One region of the Pseudoalteromonas sp. P1-7a genome, then DNA from elsewhere that is predicted to be linked to it. Evidence: predicted binding sites of a transcription regulator. Region 1 holds the regulator's gene; the other holds the start of a gene.

Region 1 (5,678 bases):
CTGTGAAATAGATTCAATCCCTGTTTAAATATCCTCAACTTAAGAGCGTAGGCAAAGCGTTGTTTAAAGCGTACAATAAAGCCTCTAAAAAACACCATACACGTTGCCCTAGGAGACCCCAATGTTAGAACGTAGCATGAATATTTCGGATTTTGATCCAGAGTTATTTGACGCGATAAACAAAGAAACTGCTCGCCAAGAAGAGCACATTGAATTAATTGCATCAGAGAACTACTGTAGCCCACGCGTACTAGAAGCGCAGGGTTCACAGCTTACAAACAAATACGCAGAAGGTTACCCGGGCAAACGTTACTATGGCGGTTGTGAGCACGTAGACGTTGTTGAGCAACTCGCAATCGATCGTGCGAACGAGTTATTTGGTTCTGACTATGCGAACGTTCAGCCTCATGCAGGCTCTCAAGCTAATGCCGCTGTTTTTTTAGCGTTATTAGAAGCCGGTGACACTGTACTTGGTATGAGCTTAGCTCATGGTGGTCACTTAACGCATGGTTCACACGTAAGTTTCTCTGGTAAGCTATATAATGCTATCCAATATGGGCTAGACGAAGTAACCGGCGAAATTGATTACGCACAGGTAGAAGCGCTAGCACTAGAGCATAAACCAAAAATGATTATTGGTGGTTTTTCTGCATACTCAGGTATTGCTGATTGGGCTAAATTCCGCGAGATTGCTGATAAAGTAGGTGCTTACTTATTTGTTGATATGGCTCACGTTGCAGGTTTAATTGCCGCGGGTGTTTACCCAAGCCCAGTACCTCACGCGCATGTTGTAACAACAACAACCCACAAAACATTAGCAGGCCCTCGTGGTGGTTTAATTATTTCTGCATGTGGCGACGAAGCAATTTACAAAAAGCTTAACAGTGCTGTATTCCCTGGCGGTCAAGGTGGACCTTTGTGTCACATTATTGCTGCAAAAGCAGTGGCATTTAAAGAAGCACTACAACCAGAGTTTAAAACATACCAAGCACAAGTTGTTAAAAATGCACAAGCTATGGTTGCTGTTATGCAAGAGCGCGGCTACAAAATCGTATCTGATAAAACAGAAAACCACTTGTTCTTACTTGATTTAATCGATAAAGATATTACAGGTAAAGATGCAGATGCAGCGCTTGGTAATGCAAATATTACCGTGAACAAAAACTCTGTACCAAACGATCCTCGCTCACCGTTTGTTACTTCTGGTTTGCGTATTGGTTCACCTGCAATTACCCGTCGTGGCTTTAAAGAAGCTGAGTCTAAAGAGCTTGCTGGCTGGATTTGTGACGTGTTAGACAACATCAACGATGAGTCTGTACAAGCACAAGTTAAAGAAAAAGTTAAAGCAATTTGTGCAAAATTACCTGTATACGCTTAATTGCATAAGCAGCAGTAATTTAGAGCACAACAAGGGGCCTGTTTACCTTTCGAGGTTTAATTTGCAGTAGTATGTTTGGTTTTTAGGCAAGGCAGAATCTATGTAGTGTGGTTACTCCACACAAATAGGCGATAACGCAGCATAAATGCCAAACATGCACTGCCCTCGGGTTCGTCCTAGGGGCGATTTACTCTTTGTTGCCTACATGGATGTAGGTAAGGGGCGTGAGCAGGACGCGGAAGCTTTGCTCGGTTTTTATTTAGCCCACTAGGTTACAAACCTCGCGTCGCGATTAAATCACCCCTAGATAGAACAAATTTAATCCTGAAAGGCCAACAGGCCCTATTTTTTTGCTAAGATAAAAGGCCGCTAAATAGCGGCCTTTTTTGTTTAAAACGGAACTACCTAGTTATGCATTGCCCATTTTGTACCGCAAAAGATACTAAAGTTATTGATTCTCGCCTTGTTGGCGGAGGCCACCAAGTTCGCCGTCGTCGTGAATGTAACGAGTGTCACGAGCGATTTACTACCTTTGAAGGCGCCGAGTTAGTTATGCCTCGTGTGATTAAACAAGACGGTAGCCGAGAACCATTTAACGAAGACAAGCTACTAAATGGCCTTAATCGCGCCCTAGAAAAACGCCCTGTAAGTACTGAGCAAGTAGATGAAGTGGTTAATATTATCAAATCGCAGTTGCGTGCTACCGGTGAGCGAGAAATATCGAGCCACTTGGTGGGGGAGTGCATAATGGAGGCGCTTAAAAAGCTTGATAAAGTCGCCTACGTGCGGTTTGCCTCTGTATATCGCTCGTTTGAAGATATACGCGAATTTGGTGAAGAAATTGCCCGTTTAGGGGAGTAGTAATGCAAAGCCAAATACCGTTTACCGAACAAGATGAAATGTATATGGCGCGGGCCATCGAACTTGCGAAAAAAGGGCGATTTACAACCACTCCTAACCCTAATGTAGGGTGTGTTTTAGTTAAAGATAACCACATAGTTGGTGAAGGGTTTCATCAATTAGCGGGGCAGGGACATGCTGAGGTTAATGCGCTTGCTGTAGCAGGTGAAAATGCAAAAGGCGCAACAGCTTATGTTACGCTTGAGCCGTGTAGTCACTTCGGGCGGACTCCTCCTTGCGCAGAAGCTTTAAAATCGGCAGGTGTAGTAAAGGTGATTGCTGCGATGGTCGATACTAACCCGCAAGTAGCAGGCAAGGGGCTTAAAATACTTAGCGATGCTGGTATTGAGGTTGCTTTTGGGCTGTTAGAGAAGCAAGCGCGCGCACTTAATTTGGGGTTTTTTAAGCGTATGGAGCAGGGGCTGCCGTACGTAACGTGTAAAATGGCCGCTAGTATTGATGGTAAAACTGCGCTTAAAAATGGACAAAGTAAGTGGATTACTGGCTCAGCTGCGCGACAAGATGTTCAGTTACACCGAGCACAAAGTTGCGCTATTTTAACCGGCGCCGATACGGTCATTACGGATGATGCTAAACTTAATGTCAGGTTAAACGAACTCCCAGAGGCTTTACCTACCGAGTTACCTCTTCGCCAACCTGTGCGTGTTATCATTGACTCGCAAAATAGGCTTACACCAGAGTTGGCATTATTCAATACTCAAAGTGATATAATAATATTTACTACCAAGGTTGATAAATCAGCGCAATGGCCACATTTTGTAAGGCATATAGAAGTGCCACAGCACAATAACAAAGTTAATTTAACGTCTGTTTTAGCGCACCTTGCTAAATTGCAATTTAATCATGTTTATTTAGAAGCGGGTGCTACACTTGCCGGTAAAATGACAGAGCTTAATTTAATAGACGAATATATATTTTATCTAGCGCCAAAATTAATGGGGGGCGATGCAAAAAGCTTAGTTAATTTTGCACCGCTGACAGATATGCAAAATACCGTTAATTTGACGTTTACAGAATGTGTGAAAATAGGCGATGACTTACGTATAACCGCTATAAAACACATTCCAACCACTTAATTTGAAGAGTAGGGCTATGTTTACTGGAATAATTGAAGCCACAGGCAAAATTGCGCTATTACAAAAAAAACAAGGCGATTTAGCCATTCGCATTCAAAGCGCTAACCTTGATATGAGCGATGTAAAGCTAGGTGATAGTATTGCCACTAATGGCGTATGCTTAACCGTAGTAGATAAGCACATTGATGGCTTTAGTGCCGACTTATCAAATGAAACTATCAGCCTCACTGGGTTTGCAAATTACAATATTGGCCAAACAGTTAATCTAGAAAAAGCCATGCAGCCGGTATCGCGTTTAGGGGGGCACTTGGTCTCTGGTCATGTTGATGGCATTGCCACCATTACCGCTATTACGAGTAATGCGCGCGCAACAGAGTACTGGTTAAGCACAGATGAAAATTTAATGAAGTACATTCCTTATAAAGGGTCTGTATGTATAGATGGTATAAGCCTGACAGTAAACGCTGTCCAAGGTAATGAATTTAAATTAACCATAGTGCCGCACACAAGCGAGCAAACTACCATTGCTGATTTTAAAGTGGGCACACGCGTTAATTTAGAAGTTGACCAAATTGCACGTTATTTAGAGCGCCTTATTAAAGGGGCTGAGCAGCCAACGGGCTCAGACATTTCAATGAGCTTACTAGCTAAAGCTGGTTTTGTTAAATAACGACACTGATAACTTACACGAGCAAATTTATGAACTTACACAGCGCACAAGAAATCATCGACGACATTAAAGCCGGTAAAATGGTTATTTTAATGGATGACGAAGACAGAGAAAACGAAGGCGATTTAATCATTGCTGCGGAGCATATTAGCGCCGAAGCCATTAATTTTATGGCTACTCATGGCCGTGGCTTAATTTGTTTAACTATGACACAGGAGCGTTGCCAACAGCTTGATTTACCATTAATGGTAAAAAATAATGGTGCTGCGTTTTCTACTAATTTTACTATGTCGATTGAAGCTGCCAAAGGCGTAACAACCGGTATATCGGCAGCTGATAGAGCGCGCACAGTTCAAGCGGCAATAGCAAAGGGGGCTGTACCTAGCGATATAGTACAACCTGGCCATATTTTTCCTATTATGGCGCAACCTGGTGGTGTTTTAACGCGCGCAGGTCATACCGAAGCCGGTTGTGATTTAGCACGGTTAGCGGGCCTTGAAGCCTCATCGGTTATTGTCGAAATTCTCAATGCCGATGGCACTATGGCACGTCGCCCTGATTTAGAAGTCTTTGCTAAAGAGCATGGTATTAAAATTGGCACGATTGCAGATTTAATTGAGTACCGAAACCTTAACGAAACCACCATAGAGCAAGTGGCTAAGTGTAAGTTGCCCACCGAGCACGGCGAGTTTGATTTAGTAACTTACAAAGACACCATTGACGGCCAACTGCATTACGTATTGTTAAAAGGCGAAATTAAAGAAAACGAGCCAACTCTTGTGCGTGTACACTTACAAAGTACCTTTAACGATATTTTACTCTCGGACAGAAGTGCGGATCGTAGTTGGGGGCTTTCAGATGCAATGGCGCACATTGCAAAAAACAATGGTGCATTGGTTATTTTAGGCAAGCAAGAAAGCACTGAAGAGCTAGAGGCTACTGTTAAAGCATTTGCTGCTGCCGACGCTGGTGAGAATGTTACGCCGCGTAAATTTAAAGGCACATCACGTACTGTTGGTGTGGGCTCGCAAATACTGGCTGATTTAGGTATTAAGCAAATGCGCTTAATGAGTCGCCCTAAAAAGTACCATGCACTTTCGGGCTTTCATTTAGAAGTGGTTGATTACGTTGAGCCACAATAAGGGCTGTGCTTTTAACTAGTCTATTTTTTTATTTTTATGGTATGATGCGCAGCAATTTTTGCGCAATCGCAACCGCTTGAACATATTTTTAGGGTTATCAAATGAAAATTATTGAAGGTAATAAGTACGCTCCAGGCAAAAAATTCGCTATTGTTATTTCTCGTTTTAACGATTTTATTGGTAGCAGCCTACTTGAAGGTGCTGTTGATGAACTAAAGCGTACTGGTGGCGTAGCCGATGATGACATTACCGTTGTGTATGTACCCGGTGCAGTAGAGTTACCTTTAGCGGCAAAACGCATTGCGGCAAAAAAAGAGTATGATGCAATCATCGCATTAGGCGTAGTGATCAGAGGTGGTACACCACACTTTGACCTCGTTGCTGGCGAATCTAACAAAGGCCTTGCAAATGTATCGCTTGAGTATGATATCCCGGTTGCATTTGGCGTATTAACCACAGAAAGCATTGAACAAGCAATTGAACGCGCTGGT
Region 2 (5,678 bases), on a different contig from region 1:
CTTCTTCGTCGTTTACGTTATTTAACGGCTTAGTTGGCAATGCAATTTCTAAACATAAGTTAGATTGGCGAATTGGCGCAACTTTAGAAATAAACGGGCTGTGAGTGTTACAGTGATCCACGTTTTGTAAATAAATACGACCTGTACTAGCTCGCTCTTGCGCAAACATTGAGAATAGCTCAATCGCTTTGATACGCTTTTTACGAATAGACTCGTCTTGCTCGTATTTTATATATAGTGCGTCAAATTCATCTTGGTCTTCAAAGAATGCATCGTAAAGACCTGGTACGTCTGATGGGCTAAATAACGTGATATAATCGTCTTTAATCAAACGAGAATACATTAGTTTATTAAACTGTACGCCGTAATCTAAGTGACGAACACGGTTATCATCAACACCACGGTTATTTTTAAGTACAAGCAGGTTTTCTACTTCTAAATGCCAAAGCGGATAGAATAAGGTTGCTGCACCGCCACGAACGCCACCTTGCGAGCAGCTTTTAACAGCTGTTTGAAAGTGCTTATAAAAAGGAATACAACCAGTGTGGTACGCTTCACCGTTACGAATATGGCTACCTAACGCACGAATACGGCCGGCGTTAATACCAATACCCGCACGTTGTGATACGTATTTAACAATCGCAGATGATGTAGCATTGATTGAATCAAGGCTATCGCCACATTCAATAAGTACACATGAGCTAAATTGGCGAGTAGGGGTACGTACACCCGACATAATGGGTGTAGGTAAAGAGATTTTAAACGTTGATACAGCATCGTAAAAACGCTTGATGTAATCAATACGTGTTTCGCGCGGGTAGTCAGAAAATAAACTCGCAGCCACTAAAATATATAAAAACTGAGCACTTTCGTAAATTTCACCTGTTACGCGGTTTTGTACCAGGTATTTACCTTCAAGTTGCTTTACGGCTGCGTAGCTAAAGTTAAGATCGCGCGAATGATCAAGATACGCATCTAGCTCGTCAAGCTCTTGCTCTGTGTAATCAACAAGTAAGTGAGCATCGTAGCGTTTGTCTTCAACCATTTTTGTAACATGGTCAAATAAACGTGGAGGCTCAAACTGGCCATACGCTTTTTTACGTAAGTGGAATACAGCTAAGCGGGCAGCTAAGTACTGGTAGTCAGGCGACTCTTTTGAAATTTGATCGGCTGCTGCTTTAATGATGGTTTCGTGAATGTCTTTTGTACGAATACCGTCGTAAAATTGAATGTGCGACTTTAATTCAACCTGTGAAACCGATACGTTGTTTAAACCTTCGGCGGCCCATTCAATAACGCGATGGATCTTATCAAGATCTAGCGGCTCTTTACGCCCGTCACGCTTGCTTACAGATAACTGTTGGTTCATAGCTTTGCCTGTATTCCTTGGGAATTGAGTATTTTGACCAATGTTTTATACCTCGCTAAAGCAAGGTACGTATTCATTTATTATAAGTTTCACCGTATGGGCGAATTTAATTGAATAACATTTGGCCACAATATCTGGTGTTGTTCAATTTAGAGATCACAAGATAGTGTGGTCTGAGTTGATTTGCAAGGGACATAATTGCCCCTATTTGTGGATAACTTTGGGATAAAGCAATTGTGTTAGTAGTCACTCACCTTTGAACAATCATTTAAGTTGAAATAGGTAAAAATCAACTAATGATCAGCTAAATTTGCGCATTTTGAAAATAAATTTTGACTGCTTTTTTTATCATCAAGCTTTGCATAAAAACTAACACAATCACAATATATAGTGTTTAATAGAGCTAATGGCACTATATATGGTTAAAAGCATCAATAGGGCTGCGCCAATTAAAGTCGGCTTCCCAGCGCAACGCCTCCTCAATACTTGGTATATAGCCCCAAAGCGCTGTAGCGGTATGCATACCTGCAGCTTTACCCGCTTGTATATCACGTTGTGCATCACCTACATATAAACAACGCTTAGGATCAACGTTCATCAGTTTTGTACAGTGTAATAAGGGTAAAGGAGACGGTTTTGCTTCGGTAAGTGTATCGCCACTGATCACCACATGTGCATTTTTTAATGCGGGGATAGCTGCCACTAAAGGGTCGGTTAAAAACCCAGGTTTATTGGTCATTATCCCCCATTTTATAGCTTGGTTCTCAAGGGCTATGAGTAATGATTCTATACCTTCAAAGCAACGTGTGTGATTAGCTAGGTTTTGGCTATAGTAACTCACTAGCTGTTTTATCCGCTGTGCTTGAGGTTGCGTGGCCCATTGTTCTTTAAAGCCGAGCTCAAGTAATGCACCTGCACCATTAGAAGCAGCTTTTCGGTACGCCTCAGGTGTAACTTGTGCAACACCTTCACTTTTAAGCACAGCATTCAATGCTGCACCTAAATCATCAGCTGTATCAAGTAAAGTGCCATCTAAATCAAATAAAAAAGCATCGTACTCAAAAGGAGTTACTGGAGTAGAAGAGCTAGCCATTACGCTAACTTCTCAAAGTGAAGTATATAATTAACACTTACATCTGTATTTAATGAATATTGCTTAGAAAGCGGGTTATAGCTAAGACCTGCACTGGCGCGTACTTTTAAGCCTGCTTGCTCAGCCCATGCAATTAGTTGTGCAGGTTTGATAAATTTGTTGTGGTCGTGTGTGCCTTCGGGCACCATTTTCAATAGCTTTTCAGCACCTACAATAGCAAACAAGTATGCTTTAGGCGTTTTATTAAGAGTTGAGAAAAATACATCAGCGCCGGGCTTGGCAAGCTTTGCTACTGCACGAATTATAGAGGCAGGATCAGGGACGTGCTCAAGCATTTCCATGCAAGTTATTACATCAAAGCGAGCAGGGTACTGGTTTGCAAACTCCTCTGCAGGTACTTTTATATAGTCAACATTTACACCCGTTTCTAGGCTGTGTAGTTTGGCTACGGTGAGTGGCTCTTGGCCCATGTCTATACCGGTTACGTTTGCCCCCATGCGCGCCATGCTTTCACTAAGTATACCGCCACCACAACCTACATCGAGTGTTTCTTTTTCAAATAAACCTTGGCTTTTGTTAGCTACAAAGTCTAATCGTAATGGGTTAATTTCGTGAAGAGGTTTAAACTCTCCGTCTTGGTCCCACCATCGCTCAGCAATGGCTTCAAATTTTGCTATTTCTGCGTTATCTACATTTTGATGTTCGGTCATAAAATACTTCCTCGTCAATCTGAGGCCATTATATAGGCCTAAATTGATAAATCGCAAAGTTTTGCGCCTGTAAATTAAAATTAATTGTGATAGCATGGTCGCTTAGAAATAATAACAAATACTCTTGGCACCCAATACCGGGTTGCAAAGAGCTGATACTGAAGGAATGTGATATCAAATGACTGATCTCGCCAATGAAATTCTGCCAGTCAATATTGAAGACGAGTTAAAAAACTCCTACCTAGATTATGCAATGAGTGTAATCGTAGGACGTGCATTACCAGACGTACGTGATGGTTTAAAACCTGTTCACCGCCGCGTTTTGTTTGCAATGAACGAGCTTAGTAATGACTGGAATAAGCCTTACAAAAAATCGGCCCGTGTGGTCGGTGATGTAATTGGTAAATACCACCCACACGGCGACAGTGCAGTTTATGACACCATCGTGCGTATGGCACAGCCATTCTCACTACGTTATATGCTTGTAGATGGCCAAGGTAACTTCGGTTCGGTTGATGGTGATTCAGCAGCGGCAATGCGTTATACAGAAGTACGTATGGCAAAAATGTCGCATGAGTTATTAGCCGATCTTGAAAAAGAAACGGTTGATTTCGTTCCAAACTACGACGGTACCGAACAAATTCCTGACGTTTTACCGACCAAAGTGCCTAACTTACTGGTAAACGGTTCATCGGGTATTGCGGTAGGTATGGCTACAAATATTCCTCCACATAACCTAACTGAAGTGGTGAATGGCTGTTTAGCGCTTATTCAAAATCCTGATTTAACGATTCATGAATTAATGGATTACATTCCAGGTCCTGACTTCCCAACGGCTGCCATTATTAATGGTAAAAAAGGCATTGAAGATGCCTACTTAACAGGCCGTGGTAAAGTGTACATGCGAGCACGTGCCGACATCGAAACCGATGAAAAAACAGGCCGCGAAACTATTATCGTGCACGAAATCCCTTATCAGGTTAATAAAGCCCGCTTAATTGAAAAGATTGCTGAGCTTGTTAAAGATAAAAAAATTGAAGGCATTAGCGCACTACGTGATGAATCAGATAAAGACGGTATGCGTATCGTTATTGAGATTAAGCGTGGCGATGTTGGTGAAGTTATTCTAAACAACCTATATGCACAAACTCAGTTACAAACTGTGTTTGGTATGAATATGGTTGCATTAATTAATAACCAACCTAAGTGTTTCAACCTAAAAGAAATGCTTGAAGAGTTTGTTATTCACCGCCGTGAAGTGGTTACACGCCGTACCGTATTTGATTTACGTAAAGCCCGTGACCGTGCTCATACCCTTGAAGGTTTAGCAATTGCGCTTGCCAACATTGACCCTATTATTGAGCTTATTCGTAAATCACCAACCCCAGCTGAGGCTAAATTGGCCTTGACGGCACGTCCATGGGATTTGGGTAATGTAAAAGCTATGCTTGAAAAAGCAGGGGAAGACAACGTAGCACGTCCAGATTGGCTAGCAAGTGAGCTTGGTATTCGAGATGGTCAGTACTATATTTCTGAGCAACAAGCGCAAGCGATTCTTGATTTACGTTTACACAAACTAACCGGCCTTGAGCATGAAAAAATCTTAGCAGAGTACCAATCGCTGTTAGATTTAATTGCTGAGTTACTCCACATTTTAAGCAGCCCTGAGCGTCTAATGGAAGTTATTCGTGATGAGTTAGTTGAAATTAAAGAGCAGTATGGTGATGAGCGCCGTACAGAAATTAACGCTGCCGCGCACGACATTAGCCTTGAAGATTTAATCAACGAAGAAGATGTTGTTGTGACCTTGTCGCACGAAGGTTACGTTAAGTATCAGGCATTGTCTGATTATGAGGCGCAGCGCCGTGGTGGTAAAGGTAAGTCAGCAACGAAGATGAAAGATGAAGATTTCATTGAACGTCTTTTAGTTGCGAATACCCACGATACCATTTTATGTTTCTCTACTGCGGGTCGTTTGTACTGGCTTAAAGTATACCAGTTACCACTGGCAAGTCGCGCCGCACGCGGTAAGCCAATTGTTAACTTACTGCCACTTGAAGATGATGAGCGTATTACTGCTATTCTACCTGTACGCGAGTACGAAGAAGATAAGTACATCTTTATGGCAACTGCATTTGGTACCGTGAAGAAAACACCACTAACGGCATACAGCCGCCAACGCGCAAGCGGTATTATTGCTGTAAACCTTAACGAAGGCGATAGCCTAATTGGGGTTGATATTACCGATGGTAGCAATGAAATTATGTTGTTTACTGATGCTGGTAAAGTGGTACGCTTTAAAGAAGCCGAAGAGTCTACTGTTGTTGATGAAAACGGCAATCCGGTACTTGATGAAGAAGGCAACCCTGAGGTTCGTTTCAAAGGTGTTCGCCCTATGGGTCGTACTGCTACCGGTGTTCGTGGTATTAAGATGGCCGACGACCAACGCGTAGTGTCATTAATTGTGCCTAAGTCTGATGGTGCTATTTTAACTGTGACTGAAAAT

What was found. Region 1 encodes NrdR, which represses ribonucleotide reductase genes. Its sites were predicted from a motif close to AAACACNANATNTNGTGTTT; they were not measured.
Region 2: nrdA (class 1a ribonucleoside-diphosphate reductase subunit alpha) is a predicted target of NrdR. The motif match lies at 1,493-1,512, and genes of this name have one in related genera.

What each region holds. Positions count from the first base shown of each region.
Region 1 is NZ_LKDU01000029.1:36,266-41,943, forward strand. It holds gene glyA (serine hydroxymethyltransferase) at 122-1,378, shown strand; gene nrdR (transcriptional regulator NrdR) at 1,790-2,239, shown strand; gene ribD (bifunctional diaminohydroxyphosphoribosylaminopyrimidine deaminase/5-amino-6-(5-phosphoribosylamino)uracil reductase RibD) at 2,242-3,375, shown strand; gene AN389_RS15865 (riboflavin synthase) at 3,392-4,045, shown strand; gene ribBA (bifunctional 3,4-dihydroxy-2-butanone-4-phosphate synthase/GTP cyclohydrolase II) at 4,075-5,187, shown strand; gene ribE (6,7-dimethyl-8-ribityllumazine synthase) at 5,289-5,678, shown strand, end outside.
Region 2 is NZ_LKDU01000017.1:71,880-77,557, reverse strand. It holds gene nrdA (class 1a ribonucleoside-diphosphate reductase subunit alpha) at 1-1,369, opposite strand, end outside; gene AN389_RS11945 (HAD family hydrolase) at 1,782-2,462, opposite strand; gene ubiG (bifunctional 2-polyprenyl-6-hydroxyphenol methylase/3-demethylubiquinol 3-O-methyltransferase UbiG) at 2,462-3,172, opposite strand; gene gyrA (DNA topoisomerase (ATP-hydrolyzing) subunit A) at 3,351-5,678, shown strand, end outside.